3 regions of the Pseudomonas sp. NPDC087358 genome follow, and region 2 is predicted to be linked to each of the others. Evidence: predicted binding sites of a transcription regulator. Region 2 holds the regulator's gene; each other region holds the start of a gene.
What was found. The regulator sigma-54, encoded in region 2, starts transcription at its own class of promoters, with help from an activator protein. The targets are predictions, from matches to a motif close to ANTGGCATNNANNTTGCTNT.
Positions count from the first base shown of each region.

Region 1: ACI2KS_RS24160 (circularly permuted type 2 ATP-grasp protein) is a predicted target of sigma-54. The motif match lies at 4,670-4,689, and genes of this name have one in related genera.
Region 3: ACI2KS_RS13560 (CmpA/NrtA family ABC transporter substrate-binding protein) is a predicted target of sigma-54. The motif match lies at 2,590-2,609, and genes of this name have one in related genera.

Region 1 covers NZ_JBJDOA010000012.1:165,786-173,664, forward strand. The annotation lists gene speE (polyamine aminopropyltransferase) at 1-758, shown strand, start outside; gene ACI2KS_RS24135 (hypothetical protein) at 933-1,124, opposite strand; gene ACI2KS_RS24140 (LTA synthase family protein) at 1,178-3,247, shown strand; gene ACI2KS_RS24145 (hypothetical protein) at 3,395-3,643, shown strand; gene ACI2KS_RS24150 (ribonuclease E inhibitor RraB) at 3,882-4,220, shown strand; gene ACI2KS_RS24155 (hypothetical protein) at 4,244-4,498, shown strand; gene ACI2KS_RS24160 (circularly permuted type 2 ATP-grasp protein) at 4,723-6,132, shown strand; gene ACI2KS_RS24165 (alpha-E domain-containing protein) at 6,145-7,104, shown strand; gene ACI2KS_RS24170 (transglutaminase domain-containing protein) at 7,101-7,879, shown strand, end outside.
Region 2 covers NZ_JBJDOA010000002.1:232,986-240,864, forward strand. The annotation lists gene ACI2KS_RS04660 (aminotransferase class V-fold PLP-dependent enzyme) at 102-1,271, opposite strand; gene ACI2KS_RS04665 (DUF3820 family protein) at 1,335-1,598, opposite strand; gene ACI2KS_RS04670 (PA2169 family four-helix-bundle protein) at 1,828-2,298, shown strand; gene ACI2KS_RS04675 (HPr family phosphocarrier protein) at 2,421-2,693, opposite strand; gene rapZ (RNase adapter RapZ) at 2,710-3,567, opposite strand; gene ptsN (PTS IIA-like nitrogen regulatory protein PtsN) at 3,570-4,034, opposite strand; gene hpf (ribosome hibernation-promoting factor, HPF/YfiA family) at 4,046-4,354, opposite strand; gene ACI2KS_RS04695 (RNA polymerase factor sigma-54) at 4,432-5,925, opposite strand; gene lptB (LPS export ABC transporter ATP-binding protein) at 6,115-6,840, opposite strand; gene lptA (lipopolysaccharide transport periplasmic protein LptA) at 6,840-7,388, opposite strand; gene lptC (LPS export ABC transporter periplasmic protein LptC) at 7,375-7,879, opposite strand, start outside.
Region 3 covers NZ_JBJDOA010000005.1:145,225-153,103, reverse strand. The annotation lists gene rlmKL (bifunctional 23S rRNA (guanine(2069)-N(7))-methyltransferase RlmK/23S rRNA (guanine(2445)-N(2))-methyltransferase RlmL) at 1-527, opposite strand, end outside; gene rmf (ribosome modulation factor) at 1,102-1,317, shown strand; gene ACI2KS_RS13565 (quinone-dependent dihydroorotate dehydrogenase) at 1,463-2,485, opposite strand; gene ACI2KS_RS13560 (CmpA/NrtA family ABC transporter substrate-binding protein) at 2,758-3,966, shown strand; gene ACI2KS_RS13555 (ANTAR domain-containing response regulator) at 3,978-4,553, shown strand; gene ACI2KS_RS13550 (nitrate/nitrite transporter) at 4,939-6,150, shown strand; gene ACI2KS_RS13545 (protein kinase) at 6,158-7,852, shown strand.

The DNA.
Region 1 (7,879 bases), on a different contig from region 2:
TCCAGAACCCGCGCATGGGCCGCGTGATGGCGCTGGACGGCGTGATCCAGACCACTGAAGCCGACGAATTCATCTACCACGAGATGCTCACCCACGTGCCGATCCTGGCTCACGGCCTGGCCAAGCGTGTATTGATCATCGGCGGTGGCGACGGCGGCATGCTGCGCGAAGTGGCAAAACACGGCACGGTCGAGCACATCACCATGGTCGAGATCGACGGCACCGTCGTCGACATGTGCAAGGAGTACCTGCCCAATCACTCCAAAGGCGCCTTTGAAGACTCGCGTTTGAACCTGGTGATCGACGATGGCATGCGCTTCGTGGCGACCACCGAGGAAAAATTCGACGTTATCATCTCCGATTCCACCGACCCGATCGGCCCGGGTGAAGTGCTGTTCTCGGAGAACTTCTACCAGGCGTGCCATCGCTGCCTGAACGAAGGCGGCATCCTGGTGACCCAGAACGGCACGCCGTTCATGCAACTGAGCGAAGTCCAGACCACAGCCGGGCGCATGAACGGACTGTTTGCCGACTGGCACTTCTATCAGGCCGCCGTACCGACCTACATCGGCGGCGCCATGACCTTCGCCTGGGGCTCGACCAACACCCAGTATCGCAAGATCTCGCTCGATACCCTGCGCCAGCGCTTTGCCGGCAGCGGCATCGTGACGCGCTACTACAACCCGGAAGTCCACCTGGGTGCCTTCGCCCTGCCGCAGTACGTACTGCAGGCCGTGAGCAAGCCGAGCAACGACTGATCGTCCGCGAATGTCACGTACACATAACGCGATTCCACTGTTATGTATGGGTGACATTTTTTGTAGTCTTGCCCCTTGGACAACCCCGGCTGCTCGTCAAGCGTCAACTTGACCGGCAGGCGGCGTCGGCGGACGTTCGACGCCGAGTGGCGGATGCAGCTTTGTAAGAAGATATTAGAACCTCCTCAAATGAACGGAATTTTCACCGGTTTTTCGGGAAACTCCGCCTCGCTTCACGTCCGCACAGACAAAACCTACATCGGCCGCTGTTAAGTCGCGCATGAAGAATGCCGCGCTGCGGGTGGTAAACAGCGGGCGATCACGTAATATTTGCCACCCGCGATCGGCATGGCTTTCTACGGTCATCGAACGCACCGGCTTATTGAACTTAAACCTGAATCCAACGGATCCCACACCCCATGGCCAAAACGGACGCCCCGGCACGCGCGCCGCAACCTACCGTCAAATCGCACCTGGCCTACACGCTGTTGAGCGGCCTGGTGCTGATGGTCCTGTACACCCTGCTGCGAGTCGCGCTGCTGGTCTACAACCGCGAAGGAATCGGCGCCACGCCAGCCTCGACCTTTATCGAGGCGTTCGGCAACGGGCTGCGTTTCGATGTGCGTCTGGTGGTCTACATCCTGATCCCGCTGTTGCTGGCGCTGTTCAGCGCCCGGTTGATGGCGGCTCGTGGTGTGTTCCGTTTCTGGCTGACACTGGTCGCCAGCCTGACCACCTTCTTCGGCCTGATGGAGATGGATTTCTATCGTGAATTCCACCAGCGCCTGAACGGTCTGGTGTTCCAGTACGTCAAGGAAGATCCGAAAACCGTACTGAGCATGATCTGGTACGGCTACCCGGTGGTGCGCTACCTGTTGGCCTGGGCCTTGCTGACCTGGCTGCTGAGCCTGGTATTCAAAGGGGTGGACCGTGTGACCCGACCACGGGGCGGGTTCAACATCGCAAGCTCCAGCAACCGTGTCGTGGCTCCGTGGTACACCCGTGTCGTGGTGTTTGTGCTGTGCCTGGCGGTCGCGGTGATCGCCGCTCGCGGCACCTTGCGCCAAGGCCCGCCGCTGCGCTGGGGTGATGCCTACACCACCGATTCGAATTTCGCCAACACCCTGGGCCTCAATGGCACGCTGACGCTGATTGCGGCCGCCAAGAGCCGGATGTCCGAAGACCGCGACAACATCTGGAAAGCCACACTGCCGCAGCCGCAGGCTCAACAGACCGTGCGCGATATGCTGATGACGGCCAACGACAAGCTGGTCGACCCGGACAGCGCCGCGGTACGCCGCGAGTTCACACCGCCTGCGGCGAACACGCTGCCGATCAAGAACGTGGTGGTGATTCTGATGGAGAGCTTCGCTGGCCATTCGGTCGGTGCGCTGGGCGACGAATCCAATATCACGCCGTACTTCGACAAGCTGTCCGAAGAAGGTCTGTTGTTTGACCGATTCTTCTCCAACGGCACGCACACCCATCAGGGCATGTTCGCCACCATGGCCTGCTTCCCGAACCTGCCGGGTTTCGAATACCTGATGCAGACTCCGGAAGGCAGTCACAAACTGTCCGGTCTGCCGCAGTTACTCAGTGCGCGCAAGTACGACGATGTGTACGTCTACAACGGCGACTTTGCCTGGGATAACCAGTCCGGTTTCTTCAGCAACCAGGGGATGACCAACTTCATCGGCCGCAACGACTTCGTCAATCCGGTGTTTTCCGATCCGACCTGGGGCGTCTCCGACCAGGACATGTTCGACCGCGGCGCTCAGGAACTCAAAGCCCGTGAAGCCAAGGGCAAGCCGTTCTATGCCTTGCTGCAAACCTTGTCCAACCACACGCCGTACGCATTGCCGGCCAACCTGCCGGTCGAGCGTGTGACCGGTCATGGCACGCTGGACGAGCACCTGACCGCCATGCGTTATTCCGACTGGGCGCTGGGGCAGTTCTTCGAGAAGGCCAAGAAAGAGCCTTACTACAAGGACACGCTGTTCGTGGTGGTGGGCGACCACGGCTTCGGCAACAACGAACAGATCACCGAGATGGACCTGGGTCGCTTCAACGTGCCGATGCTGATGATCGCGCCGGGCCTGCAAGACAAGTTCGGCAAGCGCAGCAGCATCGTCGGTACGCAGATCGACATCGTACCGACCATCATGGGTCGTCTTGGCGGCGACACCGTGCACCAGTGCTGGGGCCGTGACCTGCTCAACCTGCCGGCGGGCGATCTGGGGTTCGGTGTGATCAAGCCCTCAGGCAGCGAGCAGACCGTGGCGCTGGTGACCGGCAATCGCATCCTGATCGAACCCAAGGATATGGAACCCAAGGTCTACAGCTATGAACTGGGCACCAAACCGCACGCCGAAGTGATGCCCGATGCGCCGGATATCGCCGAGCTGCGCAAGAAGCTCGACAGTTTCCTGCAGACCGCGACCAAAAGCCTGCTAGACAACACGGCCGGGGTCAAAGACGCCAAGCCGTAAATCCACTGATGGATAAAAAGAGGCCCATGTGGCCTCTTTTTTTTTGCGCGCAAAGGGCGCTGACCTTCGGCAAAACGTTGAACGAATAACAAAAAAACGCAGTCCGACCTTGATAGGCCGGCGTGCGGCCTGACTGAGGAGACATTGATGAAAGTCTGGACTATTTCGTTTCAGGATAAAGATGGTGTGCAGCAAAGCCACAATCTTGAACTCGAGCACCGTCCCAGTGAGGAGGAGGCGGCACAGCATCTGCGCCCGATTCTATTCCCGGTCGTCAATGAGCTTGATCTGAACGATCTGGATGGTCGATCGAAGGCGCCCACGGCGGAAATATTGAAGGAGCAGAACGCGGTACAGATCATTTCCATCGTAGAAGCGTCGGCAAAACGCGTATGACCGGCGTTATTTGCCAATTGGCAACGCGCCAATAATGCGCGTAATCTCCAAGCGAGGCCGGTGAAGCATCTACCTGAGCCCGCTCACGTACGGATGCCTGATTTGTAAAAGCAGCACCGGCCTTGTCAGCGACATGCTTGAGTCCCAGGCGACGGATGATCTGTCGCTTGGCGCCTTTCCAGAAGAGGCGCCTGGGGATCGTTGAAACTCTATCTATCGTTGCATAGGAGGACGTTTCATGAGCACGACCTATCAAGAAGACATCAGTAGCCACGTACTGCGCCGCATGAAAGAAGGCGGTTTCGACTTCGCACGCATACATCCCATCGAGTTCTATGCCGTTTTCCCGGACGAGGGGCGGGCGCGTCAGGCAGCAGACAAATTTCGCGGTGAATCCCTTAATACTCAGATCAACGCCCGAGAGGACGGCGCGTGGCACTTGCAGCTGAGCAAATTGATGTACGCCACTTATGATGGAATCGGCGACTTCGAACAGGATTTTCAGACCGCAATATTCGGGCTGGACGGCGAGGTCGAGGGCTGGGGCGTCAAGCAGGAAATCAAACGGCTGCATTGATTTAATCCAGGCGGTTAGCCGCCGTGGATCCCACCGCATGTTTCGACGCTGTAGCGATGCGGTCTGCCGCAGTGGCGATCTCAAAGGTCGTCACTGCCGGCCAGCCGGGTTGCTACCAGCGTCAACCCGGCATCCAGCCTGCCTACCAAAAACAGGGCAAAAAAAAGCCGCTCGGGTATGAGCGGCGTAAAGGGAATTTCGTTTCAGAGTTCGGTAACACAAGCATTGATCGCACAGTCTGCGGTGGGGTGTTTGCGTTGAGTGGCGCCATTATCTGAAAACAAAGTCCTGTCGGGAAATCAACTCTGGCTATGCTGGTAATAGATTTTTCAGTGGCGGGATGCTTCGCCATGAAGCGTTGGGGAATGGGGCAGGGCGCTTCTTGCACAGGATTGGTGCGGGCGCTTCGATGGCTTTATTCAACCCATTGATTCCTAAGCGTTTATGCCGCTGGCACGGGCCTTGCGAAGGCCCCTGTGTCCATGGTGACAAGGAGTACGGCATGATCCGCACCTTTTATGACGAGATGTACGATGTGGACGGCTCGGTCCGTACGCATTATCGGGAATTCGCCCGTTGGCTGGGTGAAGCGCCACCTGAGCTGCTGGCTCAGCGTCGGCGTGAGGCCGATCTTTTATTTCATCGCGCCGGGATCACCTTCACGCTGTACGGTGACGAGCAGGGAACCGAGCGTCTGATCCCCTTCGATACCATTCCTCGCAGCATCCCTGCCAGCGAATGGCGTGTGGTCGAGCGCGGCTGCATTCAGCGGGTCAAGGCACTGAACATGTTCCTTGCCGACCTGTATCACGACCAACGCATCATCAAGGCCGGAATCATTCCCGCCGAGCAGGTGCTGGCCAACGAGCAGTACCAGTTGGCGATGCAAGGGCTGAATCTGCACCGCGACCTGTATTCGCACATCTCCGGGGTCGATCTGGTTCGCGATGGCGACGGGACCTATTACGTTCTCGAAGACAATCTGCGCACTCCCAGCGGCGTGAGCTACATGCTCGAAGACCGCAAGATGATGATGCGCCTGTTCCCCGAGTTGTTCGCCGCCCAGCGCATCGCGCCGGTGGATCACTATCCGAACCTTCTGCTCGATACCCTGAAAAGCTCCAGCCCGCTGGACAATCCCAGTGTGGTGGTGCTGACCCCCGGGCGTTTCAACAGTGCGTTCTTCGAGCATGCATTCCTGGCTCGGGAAATGGGCGTCGAACTGGTCGAAGGTGCTGACTTGTTCGTGCGTGATGACCGGGTCTTCATGCGCACCACCGACGGCCCCAAGGCGGTGGACGTGATTTACCGTCGCCTGGACGACGCGTTTCTCGACCCGCTGGCGTTCAACCCGGACTCGATGCTTGGCGTGCCGGGCCTGCTGTCGGCCTATCGCTCGGGCAATGTGGTGCTGGCCAATGCCATCGGCACCGGCGTGGCGGACGACAAGTCGGTCTACCCGTTCGTGACCGACATGATCCGTTTCTACCTGGACGAAGAACCGATCCTGAAGAACGTACCGACCTGGCAGTGCCGCAAGCCCGAAGAGCTTTCCCACGTACTGGCCAATCTCGGTGACCTGGTGGTCAAGGAAACGCAAGGCTCCGGCGGCTACGGCATGCTGGTCGGTCCGGCTGCAACCGCCGCCGAAATCGAGTCCTTCCGTGCTCGTCTCAAAGCCAAGCCACATGCGTATATCGCGCAACCGACCTTGTCCCTGTCGACCTGTCCGACCTTCGTCGAGAACGGCATCGCCCCGCGGCACATTGACTTGCGCCCGTTCGTTCTGTCTGGCCGCGAAACCCGCGTCGTACCTGGCGGACTGACCCGCGTTGCGTTGCGCGAAGGGTCGCTGGTGGTCAACTCGTCGCAGGGCGGCGGAACCAAGGACACCTGGGTGGTCGAGGATTAAGGATGCCTGCCAATGCTAAGTAGAACTGCCTCGGATTTATATTGGATGTCGCGGTACCTGGAGCGGGCGGAAAACCTCGCGCGGATGCTCGACGTCAGTTACTCGTTGTCTTTGATGCCTCAGGACGGACGCGGTGATGGCCTCAATGAAATCGCCATGCCACTGCTGATTACCGGAACCCTGGACGATTATCTGGAGCGCCATGGCGAGTTGCACGCCGAGCGCTTGCTGCATTTCTTCGCCCTGGACGCCAGCAACCCGGCCAGCATTTTCAGCTGCCTGGGAGCGGCGCGAGCCAGTGCGCACGCAGTGCGTGGGCGCATTACCGCGGACATGTGGGAAAACATCAATGCCACGTATCTGGAGATTCGTGGCATCGCTGAGCAGGGCCTGAGCCGTTATGGCATGAGCCGGTTCTGCGAATGGGTCAAGGAACGTTCGCACCTGTTTCGTGGTGCGACCTACGGCACCATCATGCGTAACGATGCGTTTCGTTTCATTCGCCTGGGGACGTTCATCGAGCGCGCCGACAACACGCTGCGCATGCTCGATGCGCGTTACGAAATGCTTGAATTGCGCGGGCCTTCGGCCAACGCTGCGGCGGACAGCTCGGCCGCCGGCTATTACCAGTGGAGTGCGTTGCTGCGGGCGCTGTCGTCGTTCGAGGCCTACACCGAAGTCTACCGTGATGCGCCAGGGGCGCGGCAGGTCGCCGAGTTGTTGCTGTTGCGTGCCGACATTCCACGCTCCCTGCGCGCATGCCTTGAGGAGTTGGACATGATCCTTGCCAGCCTGCCCGGCGCCAATGGCCGCCCGGCGCAACGCCTGGCAGCCGAACTGGATGCGCGCCTGCGTTACACCGGTATCGACGAAATCCTCGAAGAGGGGCTGCACGAATGGTTGAACGAATTCATTCCGCTGCTGGCCCAATTGGGTAGCGTTATTCACACTTCTTACCTGGAGGCTGCATGAGACTCTCAATTAGCCACGAGACCACTTATCACTATGACGATCAGGTCCGCGCCAGCATCCAGTATTTGCGTCTGACCCCACACGACAGCGAGCGCCAGCAAGTGCTCAGCTGGCAACTGGACTTGCCGCGCCCGGTGCGCGCGCAGGTCGATCCGTTTGGCAACATCCTGCACGTGCTGACCATGGACGAGCCCCATGAGGCCATCGTGATCGGCGCGCGGGGTCAGGTTGAAATCGACGAGAAACGCGAAGCCGAACATGAAAGCCAGTCTCCACTGCCGTTTCTGCGCTTCACGCGTCTGACTGAAGCCGATGAGGCGATTCGCGCCTTCGCCGCCAAAGAAACCAAAAAGCGCACCAATCGCAACGCCTTGATCGATCTGATGCAGGCGCTGAATCAGCACATCACCTACACCCCGGGCACCACGGCTGTGGATACCAGCGCTGCCGAGGCGTTTGCCAGCCGCTCCGGCGTCTGCCAGGACCACACCCATGCGTTTCTGGCGTGTGCGCGCAGCCTCGGGGTGCCGGCGCGTTATGTCTCGGGGTACCTGTACAGCGACAGTAGCGAGCACCTGGCCAGTCATGCCTGGGCCGAGGCGTGGATCGACGACGCCTGGTACAGCTTTGACGTGACCAACCAGCTGGCAATTCCGGAGCGCCACTTGAAGCTGGCGGTCGGCCTGGATTACCTGGATGCCTGCCCGGTACGCGGCATGCGTCGAGGCGGAGGCTGCGAGCAGATGCACGCCAAGGTGGTGGTATCGCCGTCCGC
Region 2 (7,879 bases):
CCCGGTCTGCGGGGCGTATCTTCGCCACTCCTTTGTAGTTCGTTCTCCATGAAGTCTTAACGGCGCCTCAGGGCGCCTTTTTTTTGGGGACCAGCGCACAATCACGCCAGTGATCGCAGTGCCTCGGTCAGCTGCGCGACGTCATCGGCCGAAGTGGTGAACCCCGGTGTTATGCGGATGCATGGGCCGCACGCCGAACCGTCTCGGGTGACTGCAAAAATGCCGTGTTCATCCAGTAATCGCCGAGCCATGAGTGCCTGATCGGCATGCCGGTTGAACCGAAACGACGTGATGCCGCAGTAGAGGCGCGGGTCATCGGGAGTCAGTACGTCGATGCCATCCATTTCACGCGCTTCTCGGACCCATAAGTCCCGCAGGTGCGCCAGGCGCGCACCCTTGACCACAGAGCCGCCAAGAGCGCGATGTTCGGCGAAGACGGTGCTGAGCGTCATTAACGCGGGAATATTGGGGGTGCCGTATGGCGCGCGGCCTAGGATGTCGTCCGGGGCATAGCGGGTGTCGCCCATGTCCGGGTCGATGGCCTGCAGGCGCTCCTTCTTGATGTGGATGAAACCCAGGCTCAGTGGGGCGCCCATCCACTTCTGCAAATTGAACCCGGCAAACGCGACAGGCAATCGGGCAAGGTCGAAGTCCAGCTGCCCCAGCGCGTGAGCGCCATCGAGAATCACGTCAATGCCCCGGCTCCTGGCTGCCGCGGCAATATCCTGGACGGGCATCACCAGCCCGGTGCGGTGGGTGACATGCGTCAGTGCCATAAGCTTGAGTCGGGGATGAGCAGCAAAGGCGTCGTCGTAGGCCTGCAACAGCGATTCATGGCTGGCGGGGTGGCCATGAGTGATCTCGACCAGCGTCACGCCACGCGTTTTCGCCAGCCAACGCATGCCGCTCTGCACGCTGTTGTAATCCAGGTCACTGATCAGCACCTCATCGCCGGGTTGCAAGTCGTTGTAATTGCGAATCAGCGCCTGCAGCGATTCAGAGGCGCAACGGGTGAGGGCGATTTCCTCGCTCGGAACGCCGAGCAGGCGGGCCAGGTCCTCACGAATGATTTCGCTGTCCTGGGTATCGAAGCGTTGACGGACATACACCGAGTTACTGCGATTCACATACGCCAGATGCTGCTCATAGGTACGCAGGACCTCACGGGTCATGCGCCCGAAGTAGCCGTGTTCAAAGTTGGTCGGACCGGGTTCCACATCGTATTGATCGGCGACGTTACGCCAGAAGGCTTCATCGCGGGCTCGCGCCATGGCTGAATCCGCTGCGGCAGTATGGACACGGGTCATCGGGCACTCGACTGGATAAGAAGGTATTCAGGAGAAGCGAATGGGTGTTTTCAGGGGGCTGGTGCGCAACGGCTCGCGTGGGCGGGTGCGCAGCGGGTCGAGTAAGGCGGACAGCCCGTTGTGATCGATCTCATGCATGAGCGCCAACAGGCTGCCCAGCTCGCCTGGGGGGAATCCCTTGCGAGCGAACCAGTTCAGGTAATCGCCTGGCAAGTCGGCGAGCAAGCGCCCTTTGTACTTGCCATAGGGCATCTCACGCATGACCAGCAGTTTGAGTTTTTCGGGATTCATGGTGCGGCCGTTGGTCAGTCTCAATGAACTTGAACGATACGTGCATTCTGCATGTACGCCAACCTGCCGATCATGCAGAACGCGAGGTACGCGTTCCTAGTAGATCAATTAACCCATTGATTTATAACGAATATATTCAGGTTAAAAACCTGGCACGCACAGTGCAATAGTCTATTCATCAGATGTTATTGCACCACTCTCGATTAACCTGCCAGAAAGGAACAGCAAAATGACGGATATCAATAAAGAAGCGATTTCGGTACTCAATGATCTGACCGAGACCAGCATTGATGGCGAAAAAGGCTTTCATACTGCTGCCGAAGATACCAAGAACCCTGAAATTAAAGCGTATTTCCTTTCCCGCTCTTCCGAATGCGCAACTGCCGTGCGAGAGCTTCAGGCTGAAGTGCGCGCACTCGGCGGTGATCCTGAGGATTCTTCCAGCGTTGCTGCGGGCGCACACCGCCTGTGGGTTAACCTGAAAAGTGCCGTCACTGGCAAGAGCGACGAGGCCGTACTCAACGAAGTAGAAACTGGTGAAGATCACGCCCTGAAGGCATACAAGGAAGCCTTGCAAAAGGCCACCGAGAAGAACCTGCCAGTCAACGTGACCACTCTGATCCAGCGTCAGCTGGCAGGCGTGCAGGCTAACCATGACAAAGTCAAAGCCCTGCGCGACAGCGTGAGAAGAGCGAGCTGATCTTCTCGTTGGTTCGAGACGCTAAAACAAAAAAACGCCAGTCAGACTGGCGTTTTTTTATGCCTGGGACAAACCTCTGATAAAACCTTGGCCGGGTTTAGGGTGCCGGCTCGCCAAGCCGCTTATTCGCCCTCGTCAAACTTGTTGTTGATCAATTCAATCAGACCGTCAAGCGCGGCCTGGTCTTCCTCGCCCTCGGTGGAGAGGTGAATCTCGGTGCCCTTGCCTGCGGCGAGCATCATGACAGCCATGATGCTTTTGCCATCGACCATGCTGTCCGGCGTGCGGCCAACCCGGATCTGGCAAGGGTATTTGCCAGCGACGCCGACGAACTTGGCTGCGGCGCGGGCATGCAGGCCCAGCTTGTTGATGATGGTGATCTGGTGAGCGGGCATCGCGTAGGGGATCCTTTCAGCTTAGGTCGCGGTGGCGGACCTGAACGTTCTTGAGCGATTGTTGCAGGACCTGACCCAGGCGTTCGGTCAGGTAGACGGAGCGGTGGTGTCCGCCGGTGCAGCCAATGGCAATGGTGACATAGGCGCGGTTGCTGGCGGCGAAGCGCGGCAGCCACTTGGTCAGGTATGAGGCAATGTCCTGGAACATCTCTTCGACATCGGGCTGTGCAGCGAGGTATTCGGCGACCGGTTGGTCGAGCCCGGATTGGTCGCGCAATTCAGGCTTCCAGTATGGATTGGGCAGGCAGCGCACATCGAAAACCAGATCCGCATCCACGGGCATCCCGCGCTTGAAGCCGAATGACTCTATGAGGAAGGCTGTGCCGGGCTCGGGTTTGTTGAGCAGGCGCAATTTGAGCGTATCGCGCAACTGGTACAGATTCAGGTGCGTCGTATCGATGGTCAGGTCGGCAAGATCGATGATCGGTCCGAGCAAGGTTTTCTCATCGCGTATCGCCTCGGCCAGCGAGCGAGTGGCGTTGCTCAGTGGGTGGCGGCGGCGAGTTTCGGAGAAACGCTTGAGCAACGTGGACTCATCGGCATCCAGGAACAGTACGTCGCACTGAATGTGCCGATCGCGAACCTCTTCAAGCATCCGCGGGAAACGCGTCAGGTGGCTTGGCAGATTGCGTGCGTCTATGGACACCGCCAGCAACGGCTCGGCAAGTTCGGTATGAATCAGCGCACGTTCGGCGAGCTCCGGGAGCAGGCCCGCCGGCAGGTTATCTACGCAATAGAAGCCGCTGTCTTCGAGAACATCGAGCGCTGTACTCTTGCCGGAGCCGGAGCGACCGCTGACGATGATCATGCGCATGATCAGTGACCGTTCTGGGCAGCAAGTACGACGTTGTAAAGCGCATCGCTGCTTTTGGCGTCACGCAACTGGGCGCGAACGTCGGCCCGATCGAGCATGCTTGCGATCTGGCGCAGCAACTCCAGGTGCGCATCGGTTGCTGCTTCGGGGACGAGCAATACGAACAGCAGATCCACAGGGGCGCCGTCGATGGCGTCGAAATCGACGGGTTTTTCAAGGTGCAGTACGGCGCTGACGGGTGAGGTGCAACCCTTGAGTCTGCAGTGGGGAATGGCAATGCCGTTGCCAAAGCCGGTCGAACCCAGCTTTTCGCGGGCGACAAGGCTCTCATAGACGGTTTGACGGTCGAACTCGGGGACTTCTCGCCCAATCAACTTGGCAATTTCTTCGAGTACGGCTTTCTTACTGCCGCCTGGCACGTTCACGGGGGAACGGCCAGGGGTCAGGATGTTTTCAAGTCGGATCATGGATGGAAGTGTCAACGAGCAGTGGCACCTTGCAGCAGGCTCTGCTGTTTTTCCTTATGTTTTTTGAGTTGGCGGTCGAGCTTGTCGGTGAGCAAGTCGATGGCTGCATACATGTCATCATGTTCGGCGTTGGCGACCACTTCGGCCCCCGGAACATGCAGGGTGGCTTCGATTTTCTGTTTGAGCTTCTCGACCTCCATGGTCACCTGCACATTGGTAATCTTGTCGAAGTGCCGCTCCAGGCGATCGAGCTTCTCGGTGATGTAGTTGCGCAGAGGGTCGGTCACTTCCAGCTGGTGTCCACTGATGTTGACTTGCATACAGCTTCTCCTTCATTGCCAGTGCATTAAGAGGCAGGCTTGGTTGCCTGCCACTGGAACGCTGTGGCTCGTGACCCTTACATCAAACGCTTGCGTTCGCTCGACGGCGCGATTCCCAGGGATTCGCGGTACTTGGCGACCGTGCGACGGGCCACTTGAATGCCTTGTGCCTCCAGTAAACCAGCGATCTTGCTGTCACTCAACGGCTTTTTCTGATTTTCAGCGGCAACCAGTTTTTTGATGATCGCGCGGATGGCCGTGGACGAGCATTCACCGCCTTCAGAGGTGCTGACGTGGCTGGAAAAGAAGTATTTCAGTTCGTAGATGCCACGCGGGGTATGCATGAATTTTTGCGTGGTCACGCGGGAGATCGTCGATTCGTGCATGCCCACCGCCTCTGCGATGTCGTGCAGTACCAGCGGCTTCATGGCCTCATCGCCGTATTCGAGGAACCCGCGTTGATGCTCGACGATCTGGGTCGCGACCTTCATCAGGGTTTCGTTGCGGCTTTGCAGGCTCTTGATGAACCAGCGAGCCTCCTGCAACTGATTGCGCATGAAGGTGTTGTCGGCACTGGTATCGGCGCGTCGCACGAAGCCTGCGTATTGCGGGTTGACCCGCAGGCGCGGCACGGATTCCTGATTGAGTTCCACCAGCCAGCGCTCGTTATGCTTGCGCACGATCACGTCAGGCACGACGTATTCGGCTTCGGTCGACTCGATTTGCGAACCGGGGCGCGGGTTGAGGCTCTGGACCAGCTCGATGACCTGGCGCAGGTCATCTTCCTTGAGCTTCATGCGGCGCATCAGTTGCGCGTAATCACGGCTACCCAGCAGGTCGATGTAGTCGGCAACCAGTCGTTGAGCCTCGGCCAGCCATTTGGTCTTGGCCGGAAGCTGGCGCAATTGCAGGAGCAGGCATTCGCTGAGGTTGCGCGCACCGATGCCCGCCGGTTCGAATTGCTGAATCCGATGCAGTACCGCTTCGATTTCATCCAGCTCGATGTCCAGTTCCGGGTCGAAGGCGTCCAGCAGTTCGTCCAGCGATTCGTCCAGGTAACCCTGATTATTGATGCAGTCGATCAGCGTCACGGCGATCAGGCGATCGGTGTCGGACATCGGCGCCAGGTTCAGCTGCCACAGCAGGTGGCTTTGCAGGCTCTCGCCGACCGATGTCCGGGTGGTGAAGTCCCACTCATCGTCGTCGTTGCTCGGAAGGCTGCTGGCGCTGGTCTGGTAGACGTCTTCCCATGCGGTGTCCACGGGCAGCTCGTTGGGAATGCGCTCGCTCCATTCGCCGTCTTCCAGATTGTCGACGGTTGGGGCGGATTCCTGGTAGGTCGGTTCCTGAACGTCAGGGTTGGGCTTTTGCTCGATGTTGTCGGCCATGGGGTCGGCGTTATCGAAATCGTCGCCCTCTTCCTGGCGTTCGAGCATAGGATTGGACTCCAGCGCCTCCTGGATTTCCTGTTGGAGATCCAGCGTCGACAATTGGAGCAAGCGGATGGCCTGTTGCAGCTGCGGTGTCATCGTCAGCTGCTGGCCCATTCTCAAGACTAGCGAAGGTTTCATGGCAGGGGCTTAACACCTTATTCGCCGGCGCATATGCGCGCCATCCACTACTAGGGCGCCGAGGCGCCAACTTAAGCAAATTATATGCCTGAAACCGGAGTGTTTGCCTAGGGTGTGATGACAATTATTACGAGGTTGGCGATCAGGCTCATGCAGCGCTCGCCCGCCAACCCCCGCGTCATCGCCCGATTACAGGCGGAACTCGTGGCCGAGATACACTTCCTTGACCAGTTGATTGGCCAGGATGGTTTCGGCATCGCCTTCGGCGATCAGCTGGCCATCGTTGACGATATAGGCTGTTTCGCAGATGTCGAGCGTCTCACGGACGTTATGGTCGGTGATCAGGACGCCGATGCCCTTGGCCTTGAGATGGTAGATGATCTGTTTGATGTCGCCCACGGAGATGGGGTCGACGCCCGCGAACGGTTCATCCAGCAGAATGAATTTGGGCGATGTTGCCAAGGCGCGGGCGATTTCGACGCGACGTCGCTCACCACCCGAAAGGCTCATGCCCAGGTTGTCGCGGATGTGCGTGATGTGGAACTCCTGAAGCAGGCTTTCCAGTTCCTTGCGACGTCCGGCCCGGTCGAGCTCCTTGCGGGTCTCGAGGATGGCCATGATGTTGTCCGATACCGACAGTTTGCGGAAGATCGACGCTTCCTGAGGCAGATAGCCGATGCCTGCGCGGGCGCGGCCGTGCATGGGCTGATGACTGACATCCAGATCATCGATCAATACACGACCCTGATCGGCCTGGACCAGGCCGACGATCATATAGAAGCAGGTGGTCTTGCCAGCACCGTTGGGGCCCAGAAGGCCGACGATCTGACCGCTGTCGATGGACAGGCTGACGTCACGTACGACCTGGCGGCTCTTGTAAGCCTTGGCCAGGTGTTGGGCTTTCAGCGTTGCCATTACTGGGCCTTCTGCTGGTCGGTTTTCTTTTTCGGCTGGATCACCATGTCGACGCGAGGGCGGCTTTCAGTCACCTTGCTGCCAGTGGCGCGGCCGGCGCTGGCCAGCTTGCGGACCGTGTCATAGACGATTTTCTCGCCCTGGGTGACGTTGCTGTCCTTGTCGATTACCTTGGCCTTGTCGATCAGTACGATACGGTTTTGCGGCGCATGATACTGGATAGTGACGCCCCAGCCCTGGACAGGCTTGATGTCACCGGCAGTCTGCAACTGCTCGAAGTAGGCCAGGTTGCCTACCGAGGTCACCACATCGATGTCGCCGGCAGCGGTGCGGGTCATGGTTACCTTGTTGCCGGTGACCTTCATCGAACCTTGGGTAATGATCACATTGCCCGTATAGGTGGCGACGCCTTGCTTGTCGTCCAGCTGAGCATCGTCGGCCTGAATGCGGATAGGCTGATCCTGATCGTTCGGAAGAGCCCAGGCGCTCACGCTTCCCAGTGCTGCGCCCAGGCCGAGCAAAATAGGGAGGGTTTTAAGGAGCCTCATACTGTCCTCTTGCGTTCGATAGCAGGTGTATCCTGCTTTCTTTTAGATAGGCTTTCATACCCGTGCCGGTGCTCACACCGTTAAAGCCGTCGATTCTAACGGGTTGAGCGGTTTCCGCATATTGCTTCTGAGGGAATACGGTCATACGGCTGCTGGTAATGATAGTGGCGCGGTTCTTTTCGTCAGTGCGGTTGATTCGTACGGAGTCGATCAGCTCGACATGATCACCGCCGGGGGAGACCTCGGCGCGCACACTCTGCACGTGCCAGGGGTAGGTCGAGCCACGAAACATCTGCAGCACCGGCGTGGTCATCAACGTGACGTCGGTAGCCTTGAGATGTTCAACCTTGTCGGCGGTCATGTCGTACTGCATGGCGCCGTCGGGCAGGTACTGAATGCTGTGGGCGTTGATCGCATAATAATCGATAGCGCTTTCATCCACGGCTGCCTTTGGCTGGTCCATGAAGCTTTCCGGGCTGATGTTCCAGTAC
Region 3 (7,879 bases), on a different contig from region 2:
AGCGGGGCTGCACCCTGCTGCAGGCGATAGCCACGCTGATGCAGGCTGTGCCCGGACAGGTCGAGGGAGAGAATGGCCTCGCCACGGTCCAGCCGCAGGTGCACGCGCAGATCGGGATTGAGTTTGTCGATGGATGGACGCGCGCCATCTGCCGTACGCAGCCGGTCGACGATGGCGTCCTTGACCTTCAAGGCGCCGAAATGGGTGTTGTCGATACCCGAGCCGTGGCCACTGAACTCGACGGCCAGGGTGCCTTCGGCTTGCAGGTGATCGGCCCATTCGATGTCGTGGACGCCGTGGTAAAGGTCTTCGGCGTCCTTCATCGGGAAGCGCTTGAGCACCAGTAGCACACGGTTGGCCAAGCGCGACCACAGACACAGCCGGTAGGCGGTTTCCATGTCGGCGGTGCCACGGATGGTCGAGGTGTGTTCGCGGGTTTCCTGGAGGCCAAGGGCAGTGGCTTCCTCAGCGAGCAGGCCTTCAAGGCCTTTGGGGCAGGTGAGGAAAAGTTCGTAACGGTCCGACATGAGGATTCCAGAGCCCTTGGGCTTTGAGCGGCAGGACAACGCATTGTCCGGCCCGATTCAAACAGACGTCTTTCGTGGAGAACGCCTGCGTGGCACACAAGTTGTGCCCATCCACCGCAACGATACATTTCGACTGCGGCAGTCTGTCAGGCAGGTTACGCCTGACATTTTGATATTAAAAAACCACTATTGAGCATGACAACGGCTGCAATAAAAAGTCACATCGCTGACCCTTCGTCGTTTTACCGCTGACTGCAATCGGCCAGCATTTGTACATGAGAAACACTATCAATATTCATGCAAAGCCACGGTACAGGCGGCTCGCGAAAAAAAGCCAGCGCCAAACGGGTTGCCGCTTATGGTCTTTATGCCTCAGGCATGACGTTCTTATGACAAAACGATCATTCACAGCGTCCCATCCATTGGTTAGAAATCAACACAGGTTGTCGCCGCAACGACGACAGCACCATGCCCGCGACGCCGGCAGCGGGCATTAAAAAGGCAGAAGCTTTTTGCCTGGCCTCAACCTGAGGCTTCCAGGGACATTACAGTCAACAAACGAGGGCAACACCCTATGAGAAGACTTAAGCGTGATCCGTCGGAAAGAGCATTTTTGCGCGGATATCAATACGGCGTAACTGGTAAATCCCGTGAGCTTTGCCCATTTACTCTACCGTCAGTGCGTCAAGCCTGGATCAATGGCTGGCGAGAAGGACGCGGCGACAACTGGGACGGTATGACTGGCACTGCGGGTATACACAGACTCAACGAACTTCACGCGGTCGGCTGACTCTCTTCAATCAAAGGTACATTTCGATTCATCGTTTCTTCGACAATCAGAATTGACTTCAAATAACCATGCACGCCCCATCCGGGCGGCGGGCTAAAGCCCAAGAGGGGTTCCTTGTCGGAACCCCTCTTTTTGTTTCAGCCGCTTAGCGGGGCATGGCCGCGATGGCGTCCACCGCCTCGCGAATCAACGCCGGGCCCTTATAGATGAAGCCAGAATAAATCTGCACCAGACTTGCACCTGCGGCGATCTTCTCGGCAGCGTGTCGGCCCTGGGTGATGCCACCGGCGGCAATGATCGGCAACTTGCCGGCCAGCTCGCCCGCCAGCACCTTGACGATATGGGTGCTCTGTTCACGCACTGGCGCGCCGGACAGGCCACCCGCTTCGTCGGCATGAGGCAAACCTTCGACGCCCTGGCGACTGAGGGTGGTGTTGGTCGCGATCACCGCATCCATGCCCGACTCCAGAAGTGCACTGGCCACCAGAACGGTTTCCTCGTCGCTCATGTCCGGCGCGATCTTGATCGCCAACGGTACATGCTTGCCGTGGGTCAGGGTCAGTGCCCGCTGACGTACGCTCAACGCTTCGAGCAACTGCTTGAGCGAATCGCCAAACTGCAGGCTGCGCAGCCCCGGCGTGTTCGGCGAGCTGACGTTGACCGTGATATAGCTGGCGTGGGCATACACCTTGTCCAGGCAGATCAGGTAGTCATCCACCGCGCGCTCGACCGGCGTATCGAAGTTCTTGCCGATGTTGATACCCAGCACGCCAGTGTATTTGGCTGCCTGCACACGGCTGAGCAGATGATCGACCCCCAGATTATTGAAACCCATCCGGTTGATGATGGCTTCGGCGTGGGGCAGGCGGAAGATACGCGGCTTGGGGTTGCCCGGCTGCGGACGCGGGGTCACCGTACCGATTTCAACGAAGCCGAAACCCAACTGAGCGAAACCGTCGATGGCCGCGCCGTTCTTGTCCAGGCCAGCGGCCAGGCCGACCGGATTGGGAAACTGCAAGCCCATGACGGTAACCGGCAGCCGCGCGGGCGCCTTGCTCAACATGCCATTGAGCCCCAGTCGACCGCCTGCGCCGATCAGGTCGATGGACAGATCGTGAGAGGTTTCCGGGGAGAGTTTGAACAGTAACTGGCGGGCCAGGTTATACATGGGCGGGCGCGGCTCGTTTGCGGCTTAAGTCAGCGGGCGATTATAGACGGGCGCGAGGGTGGAGCGCGAGGCATGTCGCGAACTTTACGCAGGCCTGCCCTGCCGCTGGCATATGGCTTGCTTGAGTGTGTGAATCGGACTCGATCCAACGGCGGATCGACTCTTCGGCAATGGCGTCGTTTTCGTCCAGGCTCAGCGCTTGTGCGTAACGGCGTTTTTTTATGGAAGATCGTCAGCGCCCGGGCGCTACGTCTTCAGGTGGAACCGAAACTATGAATGAGACCTTCAACACCTCCCTGGCCTGGGTCGATGGCAGCGACGCGCCGGAGCTGGGCACTGTCGATGTCGGCTTCATGGCCCTCACCGACAGCGCCTCGCTGATCGTCGCCGCCACTCAGGGCTTTGCCCAGCCCTATGGGCTGAACATCAACCTGCATCGCCAGCCATCCTGGGCCAACCTGCGCGACAAGCTGGTCAACGGCGAGCTGCATGCCGCCCACAGTCTGTATGGCCTGATTTACGCCGCGCAGTTGGGGATTGGCGGGCCGGCCACGGACATGGCGGTGCTCATGGGCCTGAACCAGAACGGTCAAAGCATCAATCTGTCACGCGACCTGCAAGTGGCCGGAGTGACCACTCCTGAGGCACTGGATCGGCGCACGCACCAAAGCGATACAAAACTGACCTTTGCCCAGACCTTTCCCACCGGCAATCACGCCATGTGGTTGTATTACTGGCTTGCCAGCCAGGGGATTCACCCGTTGCAAGACGTCGACAGCGTGGTGGTGCCGCCGCCGCAGATGGTCGAACACCTCAGGGCCGGACGCATCGACGGCTTTTGTGTCGGCGAACCCTGGGGCGCCAGCGCCGTGAGTCAGGACCTGGGCTTTACCCTGGCAACCACCCAGGCGATCTGGCCGGATCACCCGGAAAAGGTACTGGGCTGCAGCCTGGAGTTCGTTCGCCAGTATCCCAATACTGCGCGAGCGCTGGTCATGGCGGTGCTGGAGGCCAGCCGGTTCATCGAACAGAGCCAGGACAACCGCCGCAGCACCGCACAAATGCTCAGCGGCGAGGCGTACGTAAATGCGCCTGTCGAGGACATCCAGGCCCGTCTGCTGGGCGAGTATGTCGACGGTCTGGGCAATCACTGGCACGACCACCATGCGATCAGTTTTCACCGCAACGGCGAGGTCAACATGCCCTGGCTGTCCGATGGCATGTGGTTCATGACTCAGTTTCGTCGCTGGGGCCTGTTGCGTGATGACCCGGATTACCTCGCCGTGGCGCGCCAGGTACAGCAACTTGCGCTGTACCGCCAAGCGGCCCAAGCGCTGAATATCACCGTACCGGCCTCGCCCATGCGCAGCAGTCAGTTGATTGATGGAAAGGTCTGGGACGGCAGCGATCCGGTCGGCTATGCGCATGGCTTCAAATTGCATGCGCTGGCTGCGGCGGCGCCTGTCGTCGCTGATCGCTGAGGGGCCTGACCATGCTGCGAATCCTGCTGATCAACGACACACCGAAAAAGGTCGGACGCCTGAAAGCTGCGCTCACCGAAGCCGGGTTCGAGGTGATCGACGAATCAGGCCTGATCATCGACCTGCCCGCACGGGTGCAAGCGGTGCGTCCGGACGTGATTCTCATCGACACCGAATCGCCGGGGCGCGACGTGATGGAGCAGGTGGTACTGGTCACTCGCGACCTGCCGCGGCCAATCGTGATGTTTACCGACGAACATGATCCGGGCGTCATGCGTCAGGCCATCAAGTCCGGCGTCAGCGCCTACATCGTCGAAGGCATTCACGCCCAGCGCCTGCAACCGATTCTCGATGTGGCCATGGCTCGCTTCGAAAGCGACCAGGACCTGCGTGCACAGCTGCACGCCCGCGACCAGCAGTTGGCCGAGCGCAAGCGCATCGAGACCGCCAAGGGACTGCTGATGAAAATGAAAAACTGCAACGAAGAAGAGGCCTACACGCTCATGCGCCGCCAGGCCATGAGTCGACAGCAGAAGCTGGTGCAGGTGGCTGAGCAGATCATTGCCATGAGTGAACTGTTGGGGTGATGGGCGCGGTGGACCCGTGTGCTCTGCAAGCCTGGAAAACACCCGCTATCTCTAGCCGTCCGGCTCGCCGGCGGTGGTGTTCGACAACGGCCACCGCCGACGAGCCGGACGGCTGCACGGCATCACCTTGGGTTTAGCACCCGCATTCATGGCCCACGTTTTGCTAGATGACTGATACAGGTAACCAACGGCGGTTGCCCCACTTTCGACAAAGACGTCGCACACCCCTTCGCCAGGCGCGGACAGGGTTGCGACGTTTTTTCGTTTTGGCCCCGGAAAACGGGCCGGGTGGAGCGCCGGGTTGGTGCTTCACCTGCACGACCTGACCCGTGACGGTGCGACCGCTACCGGCACCGGCAACGATTTCCTGCAGATGAGGTGTTAGATGAATACAAGCTTCTGGAAAGCCGGCCACAAACCTACGCTGTTCGCCGCGTTTCTTTATTTTGACCTGAGCTTCATGGTCTGGTACCTGCTCGGTCCGCTCGCCGTGCAGATCGCCGCCGACCTGCATCTGAGTACCCAGCAACGCGGCCTGATGGTCGCTACACCAATACTGGCAGGCGCTTTCCTGCGCTTGCTGATGGGCATGCTGGTCGACCGGCTATCACCCAAGACAGCGGGCATCATGGGTCAGATCATCGTGATCGTCGCCCTGCTTTGCGCCTGGCAACTGGGCGTGCACAGCTATGAACAAGCGCTGCTGCTCGGCGTTTTCCTGGGCATGGCCGGCGCCTCCTTTGCGGTGGCATTGCCGCTGGCCTCGCAATGGTATCCACCGCAGCATCAGGGTAAAGCCATGGGTATCGCCGGAGCCGGCAACTCCGGGACCGTGTTCGCGGCCCTGATCGCCCCGGTGCTCGCGGCAGGTTTTGGCTGGAGCAACGTGTTCGGCTTTGCCGTCGTGCCCCTGGTCTTGACCCTGATTGCCTTTTCACTGATGGCCCGCAACGCGCCGCAACGGCCCAAGGCCAAATCCATGACCGACTACTTCAAGGCGCTGGGCGACCGTGACAGTTGGTGGTTCATGTTCTTCTACAGCGTTACTTTTGGCGGGTTCATCGGGCTGGCCAGCGCCCTGCCCGGCTACTTCAATGACCAGTATGGCCTGAGCCCGGTGACCGCCGGTTACTACACCGCTGCGTGTGTATTCGGTGGCAGCCTGATGCGCCCTCTAGGCGGCGCACTGGCCGATCGTTTCGGTGGCATCCGCACCCTGTCCGGCATGTATGCGGTAGCGGCGATCTGCATCGCTGCGGTGGGTTTCAACCTGCCAAGCTCGTGGGCGGCGCTGGCATTGTTCGTCGCGGCCATGCTCGGCCTTGGCGCCGGTAATGGCGCGGTGTTTCAACTGGTGCCGCAGCGTTTTCGCAAGGAGATCGGGGTAATGACCGGGCTGATCGGCATGGCGGGCGGCATTGGCGGCTTCCTGCTGGCCGCAGGCCTTGGCGCGATCAAGCAGAACACCGGCGATTATCAACTGGGGCTGTGGCTGTTCGCCTTCCTCGGCGTGCTGGCCTGGTTCGGTCTGATGAACGTCAAGCGTCGCTGGAGAACCACTTGGGGTTCGGCGGCCGTGACCGCAGCCCGCGTCTGAACAGGCGATGAATCAGCCTTTGGCCTCGCAAGCGGCCTCCTCGCCCGGCCTGCAACTGCGCTTCGCCGAGTTCAGCGCCTGCGGGCCGCGGGCAGAGAATCAGGACGCCATGCGCCTGGTCACCCCCGCCCCGGCGCTGGCCGCCAGCAAGGGTTATCTGTTCGCACTGGCTGACGGGGTCAGCCAGTGCCTGGATGGCGGTCTCGCCTCACGTTCGACGCTTCAGGCCCTGGCGATGGATTACTATTCAACGCCCGAGACTTGGGGCGTGGCCCAGGCGCTGGACCGTCTGCTGCTGGCACAGAACCGCTGGCTGTCAGCCAACGGCCTGCTCACCACCCTGAGCGTGCTGGTGTTGCGTGGGCGCCGCTTCACCCTCGGCCATGTCGGCGACTCCCGCGTGTATCGCTGGTTCGGCGGCACGCTGCAGCGCATCAGCGAGGATCACGTCTGGGACCAGCCGGACATGCAACACGTGCTCAAACGCGCGCTGGGCCTGGATCAGTATGTGGTCATGGACTATCTGGACGGCGAGTTGCGCGAAGGCGAGCGTCTGCTGCTGGTCAGCGACGGCGTCTGGTCGACCCTGGACGATGCCAGCATTGGCTCGATCCTCAATGACCAGCATGATCTGGACGCCGCAGTGCGCACGCTGGTCGCTTCTGCGCACCTGGCCGGCAGTCAGGACAATGCCAGCGCACTGCTGATCCACGTCGATCAAGTGGGCAGCGACAGCCTGGCCGACACGTTGATTCAGCTGCAACAGTGGCCAGTGCCTCCCGCACTGAAGACCGGCCAGGCGTTTGAAGGCTGGCAGGTCGAGGAGCGTCTGGGCGACTCGCGACAATCGCTGCTATATCGAGTCCGCGACAGCCAGCAGCAAGCCTGGCTGCTCAAAACCTTGCCTGATGCACGCCGTGATGAAGCCGAGGCTGGTCAGGCACTGCTGCTGGAGGAGTGGTTTTTGCGTCGGGTGGCGGGACGTTTCTTCCCCGAACTGCACCCGCTGCCAGATCGCCAGCACCTGTACTACGTCATGCGCGAATACCCGGGAGCCACGCTGGCGCAGACCTTTGCCCGGCACGGCCCCATGGAACGGGGCCGCTGGATGAGCATGGCACAGGAGCTGATCGGCGCGATCGGCCTGCTGCACCGGCGCAATGTCGTGCATCGCGACATCAAGCCGGAGAATCTGCTGATCGATGATAGCGGCGCGTTGCGCGTGCTGGATTTCGGCCTGGCGTTCTGCCCGGGACTGTCCGCCGACCCAGCTGGCGACACACCCGGCACCCCCAGCTTCATCGCGCCTGAAGCGTTCGAAGGCTGTGCACCCGCCCCATCGATGGACCTGTACGCCGCAAGCGTCACCCTGTATTTCCTGCTGACCGGGCACTATCCCTATGGCGAAATCGAGGCGTTCCAGCATCGGCGCTTCGGCAATCCCGTCCCGCTGAGCCGCTACCGCCCGGATATCCCCGAATGGCTGGAGCGGCATCTGGATCAGGCACTGCAGGCTGATCCGGCCAGGCGCTTCGAGACTGCCGAGCAATGGTTGCTGCATCTGGAAAAAGGCGAGCTCGCCATGCTCGATACCCGAGCGCGACCGTTGCTGGAGCGCGAGCCGGTCAAGGTCTGGCGCACGGTGGCGCTGATCGCGCTCACACTGAACCTGGTGCTGGGGATCTGGTTGCTCAAGCACTGAAATTTGGGGGTTGGTCAGTCGATGCCC